Regions from separate parts of the Thermosinus carboxydivorans Nor1 genome, predicted to be linked through region 3. Evidence: riboswitches for the same ligand, from Rfam matches in the RefSeq annotation. Region 3 holds a riboswitch; each other region holds the start of a gene.
What was found. Region 3 has a riboswitch for S-adenosylmethionine ahead of TCARDRAFT_RS01470 (methionine ABC transporter ATP-binding protein). Riboswitches for the same ligand answer to the same signal wherever they lie in the genome.

Region 1 (4,655 bases), on a different contig from region 3:
ACTTCAACCAGCTCCTGTTGCTGATAAGCCGGATACAAAATGTCGGAACTCACCCCTACGATTAAAACACGAGCTTCAATCCTGGCCAGGGCTGCCTCATAAGACGCATAACCGGCACCAAGGTCATGAAGGTCAAGGGCTCTGAGCAAATAAAGGTAGGAGTTGGCGTCAAACCGACGTACCAAGCTAATCCCTTGGTAGTCAAGGTAGTTTTCCACTTCGAACTGACCGCCACGCATTCTCCTGCCAAACTTAGCGGCCATTGACGGCTCGCTTTGGTAGGTAATCATCCCCAGGCCGCGGGCGATCGACAGGCCGGTTTGCGGACCGGGACCACCATAATAATCACCCTGCCGCCAGGCCGGGTCGAGCATCACCGCTTCCCTCGCCACTTTATTGTAAGCTATGGACTGGGCGGAAGAATAACCGGGAGCCGCAATGGCTATTATACCATCCATAAACTCGGGATAAGTGACCCCCCATTCCAAAGCCTGCATTCCGCCCATGGATCCTCCGATTACCAAGACCAGCCGGTAAATGCCAAGTTGCTCCAACAGCCGTTTCTGGACATGGACCATGTCCCGTATGGTAATGACGGGAAACCGCATGCCGTACGGCCGCCCGGTCGCCGGGTCCGGCGAGGACGGCCCCGTCGTTCCCCGGCATCCGCCCAGAACATTGGAACAAATAACGAAGAAACGGTTGGTGTCTATCGGCCGTCCCGGTCCTACCAATGCATCCCACCAACCTTTTTCGTCCTTGTCGTCGTGGGCCGCCACATGGCTGTCGCCAGTAAGGGCGTGGGTCACCAAAATTACGTTGTCCCGGTTAGGCGATAGTGTCCCGTAAGTTTCATAAGCCACGGTAACATCGGTTAGTGTTCCACCCATGGTCAGTACGAGAGGATTGTCAGGGTCAGCCACTTTCGCATACTTAAGAAATGGACGCAAAACACCATCCACCTCCTACCGCCAACTATAAGGATAGAGCAAACTCTCCCCATCTAAAGCGCCTTGGCCGCCGCCAGAGCCTGCTCAAGGTCGTAAATTATGTCGCTTACGTCTTCAATTCCTATGGAAAGACGGATCATGTCATCCGGCACTCCCGCACTGGCGCGCTGCTCAGATGTAAGCTGCGAATGAGTGGTGCTGGCGGGATGAATAACCAGTGATTTGGCGTCGCCAACGTTAGCGAGCAAGGAAAGCAACTTAAGGCTGTCAATAAACTTTTTGCCAGCCGCAAGACCGCCTTTTATGCCGAACGTCAGGATGGCTCCCGCACCCTTTGCCAGGTACTTTTGCGCCAAGTCATGCTGCGGGTGGCTAGGAAGACCGGGATAGTTGACCCACGCTACCTGATCATGTGCGGCAAGGTATTCTGCCACAGTCTGGGCATTCTCACTGTGGCGGGCCATCCGTAAGTGCAGCGTTTCCAGTCCCTGAAGTAGCAGAAAACTATTAAAAGGGCTGATGCAGGCGCCAAGGTCGCGTAAAACTTGCACCCGCAGGCGGATAATAAAGGCCATGGGGCCAAACTCCCGGGAATAGCGCAAGTTATGATAACTGGGATCAGGCTCATTCAATAACGGAAAGTTGCCTGCGGCCCAGTCAAACTTACCGCCGTCGACGACGATACCGCCCATTGTCGTACCATGACCGCCGATAAATTTCGTTGCCGAATGGACTACGATATCGGCACCAAAATCGAAAGGTCGGCATAAATACGGAGTAGCAAAAGTGTTGTCAACAATCAGCGGTATAGCGTTCTCATGGGCTATAGCGGCGACTTTTTCAATATCCAGTACCCCAAGCCCGGGATTGCCGATAATTTCCCCATAGACAGCTTTAGTCCTTGGTGTGATGGCTTTCCGGAAATTTTCCGGGTCGCTGGGGTCTACCAATTTAACGGTTATACCCAGCCTGGGCAGAGTATACAGAAAAAGGTTATACGTTCCGCCATAAAGCGCGGAGGAACTAACAATTTCGTCACCGGCTTCGGCAATGTTCAAAATGGCAGCAGCGATCGCCGCATGACCGGAGGCGAAAGCCACCGCGCCCACCCCGCCTTCCAAGGCGGCCATACGTTTTTCCAATACGTCGGTTGTCGGGTTCATTATCCGCGTATAAATATTGCCCGTTTCTTTCAAGGCAAACAAAGCAGCGGCATGATCGCTGTCGCGGAAATTGTAAGAAGTCGACTGATAGATAGGCACAGCCCGGGCCCCGGTGGTGGGATCGGGAGTCTGGCCGCCATGAACGGCCAAAGTGGCAATTTTCAGGTTGTCTGGCAAATGCATTCCTTCTTCTCCTTTCACCGGCATACAAAAACCCCCTTTCCAGAGGAAAGGGGGTTTTGTACACACGCACCTTTCCTCTCATCTTCCAGGATTTCTCCTGCTGGAATTAGCACCACTGCTTATAAAAGCCGGTTGCCGGGCGTCATCGGGCCAGTCCCTCGACCACTCTGGATAAGAGGTGTATGCCTTATATTTTTGTGTTGAGCAGATTATATGATATATTGAAACAAATGTCAATAGCCGGATTGTCAAAATGTGTTTAACTTGTGATAATGTCACCGTGTAGATTAACGCGATAAAATGTCACTATGAAGAACGAGGTGCATTATCTAATGTCGGAAACAAGGCTTCCTGGCACTGATGCGAATTGGCCGCTGCTTTTAGCTACTGCCGCAGTCCAGTCATGAATTATAAAGCGTAATGCACGGAAGCTGGTTCTCTTCAAAAACATAAATACCGAGTTGGAATGCCTTCCAACCCAGTATTTATGCGCTTTCTGGTGCGCCCGGCAGGAATCGAACCTGCGCACCCGGCTCCGGAGGCCGGCGCTCTATCCCCTGAGCTACGGGCGCATGGCGTGTGTTCAGCGACAGAAATGATTATATCATAAATAGGCGGTAATGTCTAATGTTTTTTTGTAACTTTTTTGTGTAAACTTTTGGGAATTACTCACTTGGGGGCAGCCGGCGTCTGGCAGTAGGGGCAAGTGCGCCATTCACGGCTGAGTTCACGGCCGCATGCTTCACACTTGGGCTTGAGCGTATAACCGCAGTAAGGACAAACCTTATAATCTTCCTTGACCTTGGCGCCGCACATCGGGCAATGGATCTGGTCGTTTACCGGCGTAGCCTCCACATCAATAACCGGCTCTTGGCGCTTAGTATTTTTCATGGCTTGCTTTCGACCGATGAGCAGGTACAACGGGAGGAAAACAATAAGCATGGCCAGCGTTCCCAGGGACCATAGCAAAGCCGTGCCCAGTTCATGCCCGCGACTTCTGGCGTCATTATATACCCAGTAAGCAGCAATAAAACCGATGATAAACGAAATAGTTGTAATCACGCAAACGACCCCTTTCGGAGTAGATACATCACCATTATATCATTTCCAGCCAGACAAAATCAATAAACACGCTTCAATAGAAAAGCCACGTCCAGCGACGCGGCCACCAGCAAGCGTTGTTTTAGTGTAGGCTTATAACGGCCAGGGTTAGCACCAAGGCGGTGCCGATACTGTAAATCAGCAAATTCCCCACATCTTTGATCGTTACATTCATGATTTGCACCACCCTCTCACATCATTTGTGGTTTTATCTTATCAGAATTTAAAGATAATTTCAAGTAAAAAAAATTGGGAATTATCCATAATTTTATTACTTGTTCCTAATAATAGATGCAAATTTTGATTTTTTCTAATCACTAATCTCATCAAGCGATTTCTGGCGGGTTTCTTCGCCCAACACTAAAACAATAGCGGCAATAAACAGCATGGTAGCCGTGAACATCGTGAAAACTCCGGCGAAAGCGGCGCCTCCCCCCAGCATATAGCCGACAATGGCGGGCGCCAGGATGCCGCCAAACCGGCCGACGGCCGCCGCCCAGCCCGAGCCAAAAGCGCGAATGCGGGTTGGATAAAGCTCCGGTGTATAAGTATATACTACTCCCCATGCGCCCAAATTGAAGAAAGACATCAGGCTCCCCCACACGATTAGTGCCCAGGGGGCATTGGCATAGCCGAAACCAAAAGCGGCGGCGGCGCTGGCTGCCAGAAATAGCGCCAGTGTCGCCTTGCGGCCGATACGATCAACCAAATAAGCGGCGCTGAAATAGCCAGGCAGCTGAGCCATGGTCATTATCAGCACATACTCAAAACTTTTGATAATGGTAAATCCCTGGGCCGTCATCAGCGATGGCAGCCAGGTAAAAATGCCATAGTAAGAGTAAACAATGCCGAACCACAGCAGCCAAAGCATGGCAGTACGCCGTAAGAAAGGCGGCGCCCACAGTTCGGCAAACATTACTTGCCGAACCGTCCGCACTTTCGGTGCCGTCGGGACAAAGGACGCTGTCACGCCGGCCGCCGCTTCAAGGCTGCTGACGATTGTATGGGCTTCGTCCAGCCGTCCTTTGTCCAGAAGATACCGCACCGATTCCGGCACCGCTAACCGGATGACAAAAACATACAAGGCGGGCAAAGCGCCAATGAAGAAAGCGGCCTGCCAACCGTAATAGGGAATAAACAGATAGGCGATGAGGGCCGCCGCCAGCCACCCGAGTCCCCAGAAACTTTCCAGTAAAACGATAAACTTACCCCGCGCCGCCGGCGGCGAGTATTCGGTCATCAACGTCGCCGCTACCGG
Region 2 (4,655 bases), on a different contig from region 3:
ATCCTTTCTTTGCGGTATTTATAGGCACTGAGTCAGCCAGCGGGGCCAGCCGGATGCGGCCGATGGCGCCGAGGTGGTCGCCGATAATAATAAGGCAGCCCAGAATGTCCGGCTGTTCAGCGGCAAAAACGAGCGCGCTTTCGATGTCGGCAGCGGTGCGCACCTGGTTGCCCACGGCGGTGGCAAAGGCGTCGGCGGTGGCGGTATCCCGAGCCAGAATGGTGACGGCATCCGCTTTGCCCAGGCTGAGAGACGGGCCGACGGTGGCCGAAGAAGTGCAGATGCCCAGCGGGGAGAGGTCGGGCGCGATGTCCAGGGCAATTTTCCCCGAAAGCGGCGAATTACCTGCCCAGACGGCGATGCGCCGTGGGACAGTGGAGGCTAGGTAGATGTCGCCGCCATTTTCAACGATAATGTCGGTTAAGGAAAAACGTCTGGCAAGCACCAGGGCGATTTCTTCCGCAAAGGCGCCTGCCACCGCAGCCATGGGCCCCACACCGGCCTTTTCGGCAGCAGCGGCCATGCGCGCGGCCACCGGCGGGCAGCCGAAGCGCGGCAAATAGGGCACGAGCGAATGGTAAAAACGGGGATCGGTGAGGATGTAGTCGTGTAGTTCCTGCCAGAGGGTGGCTGCCGTTACCTGGCATAGCCGGCGCAGCGCCGGAGTGTCTTTTTCCGGCGGTACAGCCACCCATAGGTCGGTTTCGCGAAAGCGTACTACAAAGGGAGACAGTTCGGTGCGGTGCAGCTCTTCACGGTACCAGCGCGGTTCATAGCCGGTCATGCACCTGCCAGCTCCTCTGCGCTGCGACCGGCCGATCCCTGCCGGATGGCCCGCACGGGACAAGCCTGCACGCACAGACCGCAGACAATGCATTTGTCGGGGTGAAAAGACAGCTCCCATGTGGGGCGTTCAAGCACCAGCGCCCGGGAGAAGCAGACCGCCGTGCAGGCGCCGCAGTGGGTGCAGCGCCCGGTGTCAACCTGGATCTGGCGGCGGGTAGAGACGACGTCGATGCCCTCTTGCTGCAGAAAAGCCAGCGCAGCAGTAACTTGCTCCGGTTCCCCTTCTACATCCAGCAGCAGATGGCCTTCCTCGCCGGGGGTTACCTCGGCCCGGAGAATGTTAATCTTGAGGTCGAAGTCCTTAACCAGATGATAGGTAATAGGTTTGTCGTAGTTCTCGGCGGTGAAGTTCAGGATGATGCGTTCCGTGACAGCCATAATTATTATTCATCCTCCTTTCGGATGTCCAGGGGGCGCGGGGTGGCTTCCTGCGGCAAAGGCGCTACCGGGTGGGTCAGTTCGAAGCGGCCGGTGCGGATCCACTCCTTGAGGAGAGCGGCGATCTGCCGGGCTTTGGCCAGGCTGGACAGCGGAGCGGTGCGCACGCGGCGGCCGTTTAAGGAGATGCTGCCCGACTGGAGTTCTGCGTAACTGTAGCGTCCCAGGACGGGGCGGTTGCGGGAGGGGACGCTATAGTCAAAGAGGCAGGTTTCGATGTCGGCGTTCGTGACAGACACGCAGCGTGCGATGTCTTCATCAAGGATGGGGATCGGGATACCCACGCCCACAAACAGGCTGATGCCATAGCGTTCGTAGACGGCAGCCCGGAGAAATTCCGGGTTCATCGCCTTAAGATCGCCCACAAGGGCAAGGGTGGCGGCGCCACCGACAGGGATGCCATGTTCGTTGCGGGGGCGTGAGGGGTTGTGCTGGGTGCCGTTCCAGGCGACGTAGCCTACGGTACCGCCCAGAAAGATGCGCGTACCCACGCCGATAGTACGCAGGTGGGGGTCGTTGAGGAGTGGACTGAGCTCGCCGGAGGTGGAGTAGGTAACGTTACCGCAGCGGGGCAGCAGCATGCCCATGTAGGTATAGAGGATGCGATTGGAGGTGTTGGTGGCGGCGGCGTAGTTCTGGTAGGCATTGCGGGGATTGAAAAGGAAGCACTCATTAATGTCGTCCTTGGTGATCCAGGTATCGATGCTCTTGCGGGGATAGCAGTCGGTACCCGGAGCGGTGGCTCTAAGGTGAACGCGCTTGCCGGCGACAAGATCCTCGATGACATGGGCGCCACCGTATTGCTCATTTGTTTCGGATATTTCCGTGGCGCCGATGTAGGCGTCCACGGCGGCGATGCCCGCGTAGGCGGGCACGTCGTTGAGCCACACCCGTTTCATTTTGATGGGCGGGTCGCTGTGGCCGAAGTTGAGAAAGGCCCCGGAAGAGCACATGGGACCGAAGGTGCCAGTGGTGACTACGTCTACCTTACGGGCGACGGCGCTTATTCCTTCTTCTTTGGCCAGTTGGCTGACCTCCTCGGCGGTGAGTACTACCGCCTGCCCCTTGCGGATGCGTTCGTTGATTTCTTCATAGCTTCTTTTTGGTGCTGCCATAACAAAGCCTCCCTTTTATTGAAAAAGGTAAAATAAAAGCGTCTCTTTCTGAGAGGAAAGAGACGCCATATTATGGCAGCCATACCTTTCCTCTCATCTTCCAGAATCCGAAGATTCTGCTGGATTTGGCACCAGACGCATTGCTGCCGGTTGCCGCGGCTTCACAGGGCCAGTCCCTCCACCGCTCTTGATAAGAGTACACGGTATACAACTTTTGACAGTTGAGATAAATATACGCCAAAAATGTATTTCTGTCAAGGGATTTATTGCTAAACAACCAGGCTTTACGCCCATAATGCGTAAAGGCTGTTACAATTTCATTTGGAGTAGAGGATTAAAGCGATATATTCCAGGTCTTCCGTACCGGTATTTTCAATGGAGTGGGACTCGCCGTCGGCGGTAAAGACCACGTCTCCGGCATGGACCTTAACCAGCGTGCCGTTATCGTTGACAATGCCTTCGCCTTTAAGGATGTAGTAGGTCTCAGCGTCGCCATTGTGCTGATGGTAACCGATAGAGCAGCCCGGCTTGAGAATGCTATGGGAGAATAACCGGCCTTTCCCTTGCAATTGTTCCATGTCCAATAGTTTGGTCCCAATTACTTCACCCTTGCCGCCGAACCGGTTAGTAGCAACCTCGGTAACTAATTCGCTCGCCCGTTTGATCATGCTCTCAACTCCCCTATATCATAGTGATGGAATGTTTCTCTGTGCAGACTCATAAGTCCTTTTTCTCAGTCTGGATTTTCTGTTTTACCTGGGTACAAGGTATTGGTTTGCTAGACGGTATACCATAGTAGCCATGATTTGCCCAAGCGCTGCCGGTACGATTGCGCCCATCTGTCTCACGGGCGATTATATGCCGGGTTTGCAGTGTTATCATACCAAGCGAAATATTTTGGGTACATCGGCGTCCCGATTCTACTAACGCTTCTTTTTTAACGGGGTCAATTCCAAAATCCATAGTCCTTAACTCCTAGTGTTTCATATAGATGGTTCAGTGTCAGTCATCGCTATGTAAATGTTGATTTCTGCTGGCTTTCTAAAATAGTTTCGATTAGGCTTCACGTAAAGGCAAAAAAGTTGTTTATTTCGTGGCGAGGCGGCTCCACCATCAACATAATAATCCCCACGGGGCTGCGTTGAGCAGCCATGATCGCAGTGAACTATGTCCGGGCTGCGCTCTGCAGCATTTCGCTTTGTATTAATTCGAGAATTGCAGGAAGTTCTCCGCCTCACGCCGTACATGATCGGCTAAGAGCGGCGGTATTAGCGAGAGAACGGTGCGCTGCTTGATAAATTGCTACCACCTATACAAATATTTTTACAGTTAACTTATTTTATATTGTGCTATAGCAGGTGCCTGCTACTGCGGTTGCGAATTAACAAATAAAAATTGAGTGAGCGGATAACAGGCGCTGGGAGGGGTGGCCATGGTTAAATCAGACAAAATGGTCCGTGATAACCAACATCTACACTGGGAAAAAGTTTTCGCCGAGGATGGTGAACTTTTCGGCAACGAACCGAGTTTTGCCGCCAAGCAAGCGGCGGAACTGTTAAAAAAAGAGCGGAAAACGAAAATTTTGGAGTTAGGAGCGGGGCAGGGGCGGGACACGATTTTTTTCGCCCAATGCGGTTTTCATGTCACGGCCCTGGAATATACCGGTATTGGCGTGCAAACCATCCGGGAAAAAGCCAGAATGTTGGGCTTAACGCCTAATATTGCGGCGGTTTGCCATGATGTAAGGCAGCCGTTGCCGTTTGGCGCCGAAACCTTTGATGCCTGCTATTCGCATATGCTGTACTGCATGGCTTTTACTACTGGGAATTAACATTGCTGTCTGATGAGGTTCGCCGGGTGTTAAGGCCTGGCGGCATTAATCTCTATACGGTGCGCAACACGGCTGATGTTCACTTTGGCCAGGGCATCCATCATGGTGAAAATATGTATGAAATTGACGGCTTTATCGTCCACTTTTTTGATGAAGCCAAAATAAAGCATTTGGCGCAAGGATTTGAGATAAAAGAGGTTACGACGTTCGAGGAAGGCGATTTACCGCGGACATTGTTCCTGGTATACCTTAAGAAGCAGTAGGCGCAAGAGCCGGCGGGCCGCATAAGGGTGGCTCGCCGGTTATATTTTTGGCAGGGGAGGAAACAATATCCATGACGATGTTTATGGGGGTGACGTTTGCTGATGGAAAATGTTTTCACGAAAGCTTATCGCGTGCTCCGCAATATTATTGTTTATCAGCCG
Region 3 (4,655 bases):
CTCATATCGCCTCTCCTCCGCCCCACATCATGGAGCAGAGCGCTTTTAACCGCAATTTTCCAATCTGCCGCCGGATGCTGTGCCGCGAGCTTAGCCGCCGTATACGCTACGTTAAGAGTGTGCCGCTGGTCAGGCACGCTCATCTGCCAAAACAGCCGCTGCTCGGGTTCGGTTAAGTGCTGCTTCACAAACATTCTGTCCTGCTCACTGATGCGGGCCGTCACCGCGGCGAAAAATTGCCGTACCCGTTTACGCATTTTTAACCACCAACATAGATGAGGTTAGCATATCCCATGGCTTGACGGCAGGCTTCGGCCGCCGCCTTATCCTGTGGCTGAAGCCCAAGACCGACGATGCGCCCTGCCGCGCGGAGCTCGCCGGCCAGCGCAATCGCCTCATTCAGCCGCCCCGGCGCCCAGCCAATATAGACGTCTTTGGCGTTGCCGTCCGGGGTCAGACCCTGCCGCTCAAGCGCCAGCATAAGGCGCTCGATGCCCAGAGCAAAGCCCGTAGCCGGATATTCCACCCCAAAAGCGCCTACCATGCCGTCGTAGCGCCCGCCGCCGCAAAGGGGGAAGCCTAGGCCCGGCGTGTAACCTTCGAAAACAGCCCCTGTATAATAGTCAAAATTCCGGATGATCCCCAGATCGAAAGAGACATGCCCGCTTACGCCGTAATACTCAAGAAGCCGATAAATCTCCGCCAGGTTATCGAGGGCGCGGCGGCTCATGTCGTTGCTCACCATGCCATAGGCCGCATCAAGCATATTTTCCCGCCCGTGGAGCAGCGGAATACGCTTAAAAAGTACCTGCCCGGCCGGCGATAAGGAGCTCGCCGCCAGGGCCTCGTCCAGGCCGACCAGGTCGCGCTGCACCAGGCAATTTTTAATCCGCTGGCGCTCGGCCTGCGGCAATTCGCATTCATTCATTAGACCGTTAATAAATTCCACCTGGCCGAGGCTGATCTGAAAGACGGTCAACCCTGCCTCCCGCATAGCCGCGGCCGCCAGCGCTACGACCTCGGCATCGGCGGCAGGCCCCGCCATGCCCATCAGTTCTACACCGGCTTGGTAGAATTCGCATTGCCGGCCGGCCTGGGCCTGCTCATACCGGAAGACGTTAGTCAAATAAAACAGACGCAGCGGCGCCGGCTGTTCCCGGAGCCGGGTAGCCGCTACCCGGGCAATAGGCGTAGTCATATCCGGCCGGAGCGCTAATAGCCGGTTATTTTTATCGAGAAATTTGAACATATGCTGAACCAATTCTTGGTCGGCGCCGACCGATAAAATGTCCAGATACTCAAATGTAGGCGTAATTACCTCGTCATAACCCCACCGGGTAAAAAGACCGGCAAGGGCGCTTTCCACCAAGCGCTTTTTTTTCGCATCACGGGGCAAAAAATCACGTGTCCCGTAGGGAATTTGCGGGACAAACTCATTTTGGCTCATGGGCTGCATCCTCCTGTCGCAAACGCTCTTGTTCTTCCAACCGGGCAAGAATAAGTTTGTAGCCATCGGCGCCATAATGTAAGCAGCGCTTGACCCGGCTGATCGTGGCCGTGCTGGCCCCGGTGCGCGCAACAATGTCATCATAGATGTGACCTGCCTTCAGCATCCGCGCCACCTCCAGGCGCTGCGCCATAGCTTTGATTTCGCTGATGGTACAGATATCTTCAAAAAACTGATAACATTCCTCCTCATTGGCAAGTAATAAAATCGCCTTGAACAGCTGGTCGGTCAAAGGTTCTTTCAGCTTAGGGTTAACGGGCATAATCCACACTCCTCCCGCGCACACATTACCACTTTGAGCATACTATTCGCCCTCTCTCATTCCTTTCCTGCCTTTATGTCTTTTATTCTTTAATTTACGAAAAAGTGAATTAAAAAATTTTTGCTTGACAGCCACTGCTATCCATGATAGCATGTAATTCAACAATGGCATAGCGAAACACTCTTTCATCAAGAGCTGGCTGAGGGACTGGCCCGATGACGCCGCGGCAACCATCGCATCTTTGGGTGCGAAACGGTGCCAATTCCTGCAGAACGGATAAGTTCTGACAGATGAGGGGGGGGGGAGTTTCTGTTTACAGAACAAAAACCTCTTCGTCTGCGAAGAGGTTTTCTTTATGCCAAGGAAAGGAGAGAAGCAAATGATTAAACTGACCGGCATTGAAAAGGTCTATCCCGGCACCAACGGAGCGGTCCATGCTCTTAAAGGCATAAACCTTCAGGTGCGCCGCGGTGAAATTTTCGGTGTCATTGGTAAAAGCGGCGCCGGCAAGAGTACTTTAATCCGCTGTATAAATATGCTGGAGCGGCCAACCCGCGGCTCGGTAGTGGTCGACGGTGAAGAACTAACGACGATGTCCGAAAAGGACTTGCGTGAGCGGCGCAAAAAAATCGGCATGATTTTTCAGCACTTTAACCTGCTGTCTTCCCGCACTGTCTATGAAAATGTAGCCTTCCCGCTTGAGTTGGCCGGCAAAAGCAAAACGGAAATTGCTCAGGCTGTTTTGCCGCTCCTTGAACTGGTGGGGCTTGCCGATAAACGGGATCAATATCCATCCCAGCTCAGCGGCGGTCAAAAACAGCGGGTCGGTATTGCCCGCGCCTTAGCCAGCCGGCCGAAAGTGCTCTTATGCGACGAAGCCACTTCCGCCTTAGACCCACAGACCACGCAATCTATCTTGAAACTGCTCTTTGACATCAATCAAAAACTGCAGCTGACCATTGTGCTAATCACTCACGAAATGCAGGTTATTAAAGAAATCTGCGACCGTGTGGCCGTCATCGAAAACGGCGTCATTATTGAAGAAGGCCCGGTACTCGATGTCTTCACCCGCCCCCAGACGGCCACGACGCGTGAATTCATCCGCACCATTGTCAACCATGACCTGCCCGATTTCTTTGCCGATACCGTCTTTTCGCCCACGCCGCTCCCTGACTCCAATCTTATTCTGCGCCTGTCCTTTATTGGCCGCTCGGCCGAAGAACCCATAATCGCCGGCATGATCCGCCGCTTTAATGTCGACACAAGCATCCTTTACGGCAATATCGACCACATCAAGCGTACTCCCTTCGGCACCTTGATTGTCGAACTGTCCGGCGACCAGGCCGGCATCCAGAACGCCCTCAACTACCTGCGGGCACGAGACTTAGGAATAGAGGTGATTGGTTATGTCGCAAGAAATGCTCGTGCTGTTGGCTGAGTCGCTGTGGGAAACAACTTACATGGTGGGTGTGTCGGCTTTTATCGCCGCCCTCTTTGGCCTCCCCCTCGGCGTCATCCTGGTAACGACTGACAAGGGACATGTTTTGGAAAACCTCGTTGTCAACCGCGTTTTGGGCGCAATCGTTAATGCTACCCGCTCGACTCCGTTCATTATTCTCATGGTCGCCATCATTCCCCTAACCCGTCTCATTGTCGGGACATCCATCGGCACCGATGCGGCCATTGTACCGCTGAGCATTGCCGCTATCCCCTTCGTCGGCCGCATCGTCGAATCGGCACTCAAAGAAGTCGACTACGGGGTCATCGAAGCCGCCCAAGCTATGGGCGCTTCCCCGCTACAGATTATTGCCAAAGTGCTCATCCCCGAAGCACTGCCCTCGATTGTGCTCGGCCTGACGATCACGGTAATCAGCCTGATTGGCTATTCGGCCATGGCCGGCGCTATCGGCGGCGGTGGGCTGGGAGATCTCGCCATCCGCTACGGCTATCAGCGCTTCCGGGCCGACATCATGCTTGCAACCGTCATTATCCTAATTGCTCAGGTACAGCTTATCCAATCGTGCGGCGACTGGCTCGCCCGCCGGTTGAACAAAAAATAATGCCCTAACAAGGAGGAGTTCATTCATGAAACGTATCGCCCTACTGCTCACCCTCATTTTGTCGTTGGCTGTTGTCGCCGGCTGCGGCGGCAAAACGCAGGCGCCGGCTGCTACTAGCGGCAAAACCGTACTGAAGGTTGGCGCCACGGCCGTTCCCCACGCTGAAATTCTGCAGGTAATAAAACCGACTCTGGAAAAAGAAGGCATTGACCTTCAAATCGTGGAAATGAGCGACTACGTCCGTCCCAACCTGGCCGTAGCGGAAAAAGAGCTAGACGCCAATTTTTTCCAGCACATTCCTTACCTCACTAAGTTTGCCGCCGAGCGCAACCTCCAGCTCACTTACACCGCGGCCGTCCACATCGAGCCCATGGGCATTTACTCCAAAAAAATCAAAAACTTAAATGACGTTCCAACCGGCGCCGTAGTTGCCATCCCTAATGACCCGACCAACGGCGGGCGCGCGCTCGCCCTACTGGCTAAAGCCGGTGTGATCGGGCTTAAAGACGGTGTCGGCGTCAACGCCACTGTCAAAGACATTACGGCTAACCCAAAGAACGTGAAAATCCGTGAACTCGAAGCACCGCAGCTGCCCCGGGCCCTTGATGATGTAACTTTGGCCGTAATCAATACCAACTATGCGCTGGAAGCCAAACTTGTTCCTACGAAAGACGCCCTCTTTATTGAACAGAAAGATTCTCCCTATGTAAATGTTCTGGTTGTACGCAAAGGCGATGAAAACCGCCCGGAAATTCAAAAACTGACCAAAGCGCTGACCTCGGAGGAAGTCCGCAAATTCATCACCGAAAAATATCAAGGTGCGGTA
Region 4 (4,655 bases), on a different contig from region 3:
ATGGGAACTTTTATGGAACACCGCGGCGGTATGTAATGGACTTACTAAGCAGTGGCAAGGATGTTGTGTTGGAAATCGATATCCAGGGCGCGTTGCAGATTAAAAAGAAGTTTCCGCAGGGCGTATTCATATATATCTTGCCGCCTTCTTTGGACGAACTGGCGGAGCGCATTCATAAACGCGGGACTGACAGTGCGGAAGCGATTAAACAACGGTTAAGCTGTGTTACGGCCGAACTTAGTTGCGCTTATAACTATCATTATTTTGTGGTAAACGATGAAGTGGATCGCGCAGTGCAAAAAATAGCCGCAATCATAACGGCGGAAAAGTGCCGGGTGGAGCGCAACAATGGGTTGATTGATAGCATTTGTCAAACTTCACGGCGCGCAGCGAAACTTTAGAAGGAGGGATTCAGGTTGATTCATCCGTCCTTAGACGTATTAGTAGATAAAGTTGACAGTAAATATACATTAGTTGTTCTTGCCGCAAAGCGAGCTCGGGAAATCATGAACGGCGAACCGCCGCTTGTTGAAAGCAAATCGAATAAACCCGTCACCATAGCCTTGGAAGAGGTTGCTCAAGGCAAAATCACTTATGAGCGTACCAAGACAGGTATTAAGTAGGAGGACACCGTGTTGAAGGGCAAAAATATTGTCCTGGGCGTTAGCGGCGGCATTGCCGTGTATAAAAGTGTGGAAATAGTTAGCCGCTTGCGGAAAGCCGGAAGTTCGGTTCATGTTATTATGACCAAATCGGCTACCAAATTTGTTACGCCCCTTACTTTTCGGGAGATAAGCGGTAATCCAGTAGTAGTTGATATGTGGGAAGAACCCAAAAACTGGAATGTTCAGCATATTGCATTGGCCACTTTGGCCGATTTATTTTTAATAGCCCCTGCAACCGCCAACATAATTGGCAAAATTGCCAACGGAATTGCCGATGATATGCTTTCAACGACCGTGATGGCTACCCAAGCGCCGATAGTATTGGCGCCAGCCATGAATAGCAATATGTATCTAAATCCTATTGTCCAACATAACTTGCAAAAACTGGCTGAATTGGGCTATCACATCATTGAACCCGCAACAGGCATGCTGGCCTGCGGGGTGGAAGGCCCCGGGCGCTTGCCCGAGCCGGAGATAATTGTTGCCAAAGTGGAGGAACTGCTCCGGTCGCGTGGAGTATTGGCGGGCAAGCGAATTTTGGTTACTGCCGGCGGTACCCGTGAACCGCTTGACCCTGTTCGTTATTTAGGCAACCGGTCAAGTGGCAAAATGGGCTATGCTATAGCTGAAGCGGCAGCTCGCCGCGGTGCGGAGGTCATTCTCGTCTCCGGCCCCACCGCATTAACCCCGCCACTGGGTATTTTCGTAAAGAAGGTGGAAACGGCGGAAGAGATGCGGCAGGCCGTTTTGACCGAATATGCTGCCTGCGATGTAGTTATTAAGGCGGCGGCTGTGGCCGATTATCGACCGCGTGAAGTAGCAGAGCATAAAATTAAAAAAACCGGCGAGTCGCTTACCCTTGTTTTGGAAAAAAACCCTGATATTTTACGGGAACTGGGGGCGTTGAAGCGGCACCAAATCTTGGTGGGGTTTGCCGCTGAAACGCAGGACTTGCTTAGTAACGCTAAGGAAAAATTGGCCCAAAAAAATCTTGATATGATAGTAGCTAATGATGTTACGCTACCGGGGGCGGGGTTTAACGCCGACACTAATATTGTTAAGCTTATTTATCGTGATGGTAGTGTTGAAGAACTAGAGCGAATGCCGAAAACGCGTGTTGCCGAAATTATTCTTGATAGAGTTTGCGATTTATTGACAAAAAAAGGTTGATTTTTTCCTTGTTTTACTTTAAAATTGCTTTGGTGAAAATTACATATACTATACTCATCAAGAGTTGGTGGAGGGACTGGCCCGATGAAACCGCGGCAACCATTTGGCAAGTCCAAAACGGTGCCAATTCCGGCGTACGGCGCGAGATGGGGAGTATACGACAAAAGTCTCCCTTGTGGGAGTTTTTTTATTGATTAGGAGGTGCACAAATGGAAAAAAAGCGGGTATTATTTACATCGGAATCGGTTACCGAAGGGCATCCGGACAAAATTGCCGATCAAATTTCTGACAGTATTCTCGACGCAATCCTTGCCCAAGACCCCATGGCTCGTGTCGCTTGTGAAACTTTAGTAACAACCGGACTTGTCCATGTGGTAGGGGAAATCACAACTTCTTGCTATGTCGATATTCCGAAGATTGTGCGGGAGACCATTAAAGAGATTGGTTATACCCGTGCAAAATTTGGTTTTGACGGCGATACCTGTGGTGTAATGACATCAATTGACGAGCAGTCACCTGATATTGCGATGGGCGTAAATAAAGCACTGGAAGCTAAACGTGGCGAGATGGATGAAGTCGAGGCGATCGGTGCCGGTGACCAAGGCATGATGTTCGGCTATGCAACTAATGAGACCCCTGAGTTCATGCCACTGCCCATAGCTTTAGCTCATCGTCTGGCTCGCCGGCTGGCTGAGGTTCGTAAAAATGGCGAACTTGCTTATCTGCGTCCCGATGGAAAAACCCAGGTGACAGTAGAGTATGTAGACGGCAAGCCGGTCCGCGTGGACACCATTGTCGTTTCGGCCCAACATAGTCCTGATGTGGATCTTGCCACCATTGAAAAAGATATCATCGCCAAAGTTATTACTCCTGTTGTTCCCGGGGACATGCTGGATGCTCAAACCAAATATTATATTAATCCTACCGGCCGGTTTGTCGTTGGTGGACCACAGGGAGATGCCGGCTTGACTGGGCGCAAAATTATTGTTGATACCTATGGCGGTATGGCCCGTCACGGTGGCGGTGCTTTTTCCGGCAAAGATCCCACTAAAGTCGACCGGTCAGCTGCTTATGCAGCTCGCTATGTGGCTAAAAATGTTGTAGCCGCCGGCTTGGCCGATAAGTGTGAAATTCAGTTGGCCTACGCAATCGGTATTGCCCGCCCTGTATCGATTATGGTTGAAACTTTCGGCACTGCTAAAATTGCCGAAAGCCGCATTGTCGAACTTATTCAAAAACATTTTGACCTTCGTCCGGCCGGTATTATCAAGAGCCTTGATTTGCGTCGCCCAATCTACCGCCAGACGGCAGCCTATGGCCATTTTGGCCGAACGGATATTGATCTTCCGTGGGAACGAACCGACAAAGCGGAAATTTTACGGCGGGAAGCAAATCTTTAATTTAAACCGCTGGTACTGGCAATACTAACATCATAGTGATAAACCAAAGGGGGTTAGTATTGCAGTGCCTGCTTCAAAAGCAATTAAGAAGTCGGTATATTCGGTGGGTGGTCTTAAGGGTGATCATTGTCGTGACCGCATTGAGCACACCTTGAGCCATCTTGACGGGGTTACCGATGTCGATGTTAATCTAAATACCAGACAAGTTACCGTTGAGTATGACGCTAATGTAATCGCCAGCGGCTATATTGAAGAAACTTTGCAAATGCTCGGGTATTCCATCCGCGGGTAGGCTATTATGCGGTACCGTTTTACGCCGCTGGGGAAGAGTCGCTTGAAACGTTTCTTTAAACGTCAGCCTATGGATACGGGTTTTGAATTAGATGAGTTTCTGGTCGGGTATGAACAAAACGATGACAGGTAGCAGGTATTTTCCGACCTAAGCAAGAATTATACCGTACAGCGAAGTAGGATGTACTGTTTGCTGCAAACAGTACTCTTCTTTTTTATGAGGTGAAGAACATGGGGCGCATTGCGGAAGTGGCCGTTAATATTGCCGTACGTACTATCGCTGCTACCTTTTCTTATCTCATTCCGCCGGAATTGGCGTTTGTTGGCAGGGGGTGGCGTGTGCGGGTGCCTTTCGGCCAACGCGAGGCCGAGGGCTTTGTTGTTGCCGTTAAAGAGCAGGCCGAAGCGGAAGGATTAAAGCCTGTATTAAGCGTGTTGGATGATGAACCTTGGTTTGATGAAAATATGCTGCAAACAGCCGAGTGGATGAGCAATTACTATTTGTGCCCGCTGGCTGAAGCTTTGCGCCTGTTTGTGCCAGGAAAAGGAGAATTAAAAAGCCATATCGCTTACCGCTTGAACGAAAGCGAGAGCAAGCCAAGTTCTTCCTTATCATGCCAAATTTCAGACGAAATGAACCAAGTCCTTAATTATTTACGCGCAAAGAGCTTGACTGCACAACACCAACTGGTTAAAAAGTTTGGGCCGAACGTGTTAACTGCTCTCCGTAAATTGGAGCGGTTGAATTTGGTCGAACGGGCTGCAATGAGCATATCGAAGTTTCGCCCCCGGTATGAGCAGCGGCTAATGCTTGCTGTGAACCGCCGAGAAGCCGCAGAAACTCTTGACCGCCTAACTGGCAAGCCAGCGCAACAGCGGCTGCTGACAGTCCTTATGGAAGAGTCAGAACTAACACCAAATCGCTTAAAACAGTATAGGATTAGTGCGGATACTGTTAAGCGGCTTATTGCGGCCGGCTTAGTCCGCAGTGAACGGCGGCGGGTGATGCGAAATAGTTATGCACAGTTATGCCGCGAGCCGGCCCCGCAAGAAAATAGAATGGCACTGACGAATGAACAGCGTCAGGCCGTTACCCAAATATTAGCAGCTATTGCTTCAAGAGAGCATA

Region 1: another riboswitch for S-adenosylmethionine. It lies ahead of TCARDRAFT_RS06725 (homocysteine synthase); the one in region 3 lies ahead of TCARDRAFT_RS01470 (methionine ABC transporter ATP-binding protein).
Region 2: another riboswitch for S-adenosylmethionine. It lies ahead of TCARDRAFT_RS12665 (homocysteine biosynthesis protein); the one in region 3 lies ahead of TCARDRAFT_RS01470 (methionine ABC transporter ATP-binding protein).
Region 4: another riboswitch for S-adenosylmethionine. It lies ahead of metK (methionine adenosyltransferase); the one in region 3 lies ahead of TCARDRAFT_RS01470 (methionine ABC transporter ATP-binding protein).

The regions. Positions count from the first base shown of each region.
Region 1 is NZ_AAWL01000007.1:49,456-54,110, reverse strand. It holds gene metX (homoserine O-acetyltransferase MetX) at 1-950, opposite strand, end outside; gene TCARDRAFT_RS06725 (homocysteine synthase) at 1,004-2,296, opposite strand; SAM riboswitch class I at 2,372-2,474, opposite strand; tRNA gene TCARDRAFT_RS06720 (tRNA-Arg) at 2,794-2,868, opposite strand; gene TCARDRAFT_RS06715 (zinc ribbon domain-containing protein) at 2,966-3,358, opposite strand; gene TCARDRAFT_RS06710 (MFS transporter) at 3,708-4,655, opposite strand, start outside.
Region 2 is NZ_AAWL01000026.1:20,050-24,704, reverse strand. It holds gene TCARDRAFT_RS12675 (UPF0280 family protein) at 1-784, opposite strand, end outside; gene TCARDRAFT_RS12670 (NIL domain-containing protein) at 781-1,224, opposite strand; gene TCARDRAFT_RS12665 (homocysteine biosynthesis protein) at 1,230-2,399, opposite strand; SAM riboswitch class I at 2,490-2,596, opposite strand; gene TCARDRAFT_RS12660 (cupin domain-containing protein) at 2,717-3,067, opposite strand; gene TCARDRAFT_RS12655 (hypothetical protein) at 3,117-3,362, opposite strand; gene TCARDRAFT_RS15860 (class I SAM-dependent methyltransferase) at 3,832-4,230, shown strand; gene TCARDRAFT_RS15855 (hypothetical protein) at 4,257-4,493, shown strand; gene TCARDRAFT_RS12645 (spore germination protein) at 4,596-4,655, shown strand, end outside.
Region 3 is NZ_AAWL01000001.1:325,622-330,276, forward strand. It holds gene TCARDRAFT_RS01450 (HDIG domain-containing metalloprotein) at 1-257, opposite strand, end outside; gene hisZ (ATP phosphoribosyltransferase regulatory subunit) at 260-1,447, opposite strand; gene TCARDRAFT_RS01460 (YerC/YecD family TrpR-related protein) at 1,434-1,769, opposite strand; SAM riboswitch class I at 1,952-2,066, shown strand; gene TCARDRAFT_RS01470 (methionine ABC transporter ATP-binding protein) at 2,149-3,207, shown strand; gene TCARDRAFT_RS01475 (methionine ABC transporter permease) at 3,176-3,829, shown strand; gene TCARDRAFT_RS01480 (MetQ/NlpA family ABC transporter substrate-binding protein) at 3,855-4,655, shown strand, end outside.
Region 4 is NZ_AAWL01000002.1:143,842-148,496, reverse strand. It holds gene gmk (guanylate kinase) at 1-401, shown strand, start outside; gene rpoZ (DNA-directed RNA polymerase subunit omega) at 417-623, shown strand; gene coaBC (bifunctional phosphopantothenoylcysteine decarboxylase/phosphopantothenate--cysteine ligase CoaBC) at 633-1,835, shown strand; SAM riboswitch class I at 1,887-1,988, shown strand; gene metK (methionine adenosyltransferase) at 2,045-3,235, shown strand; gene TCARDRAFT_RS02255 (heavy-metal-associated domain-containing protein) at 3,300-3,527, shown strand; gene priA (primosomal protein N') at 3,758-4,655, shown strand, end outside.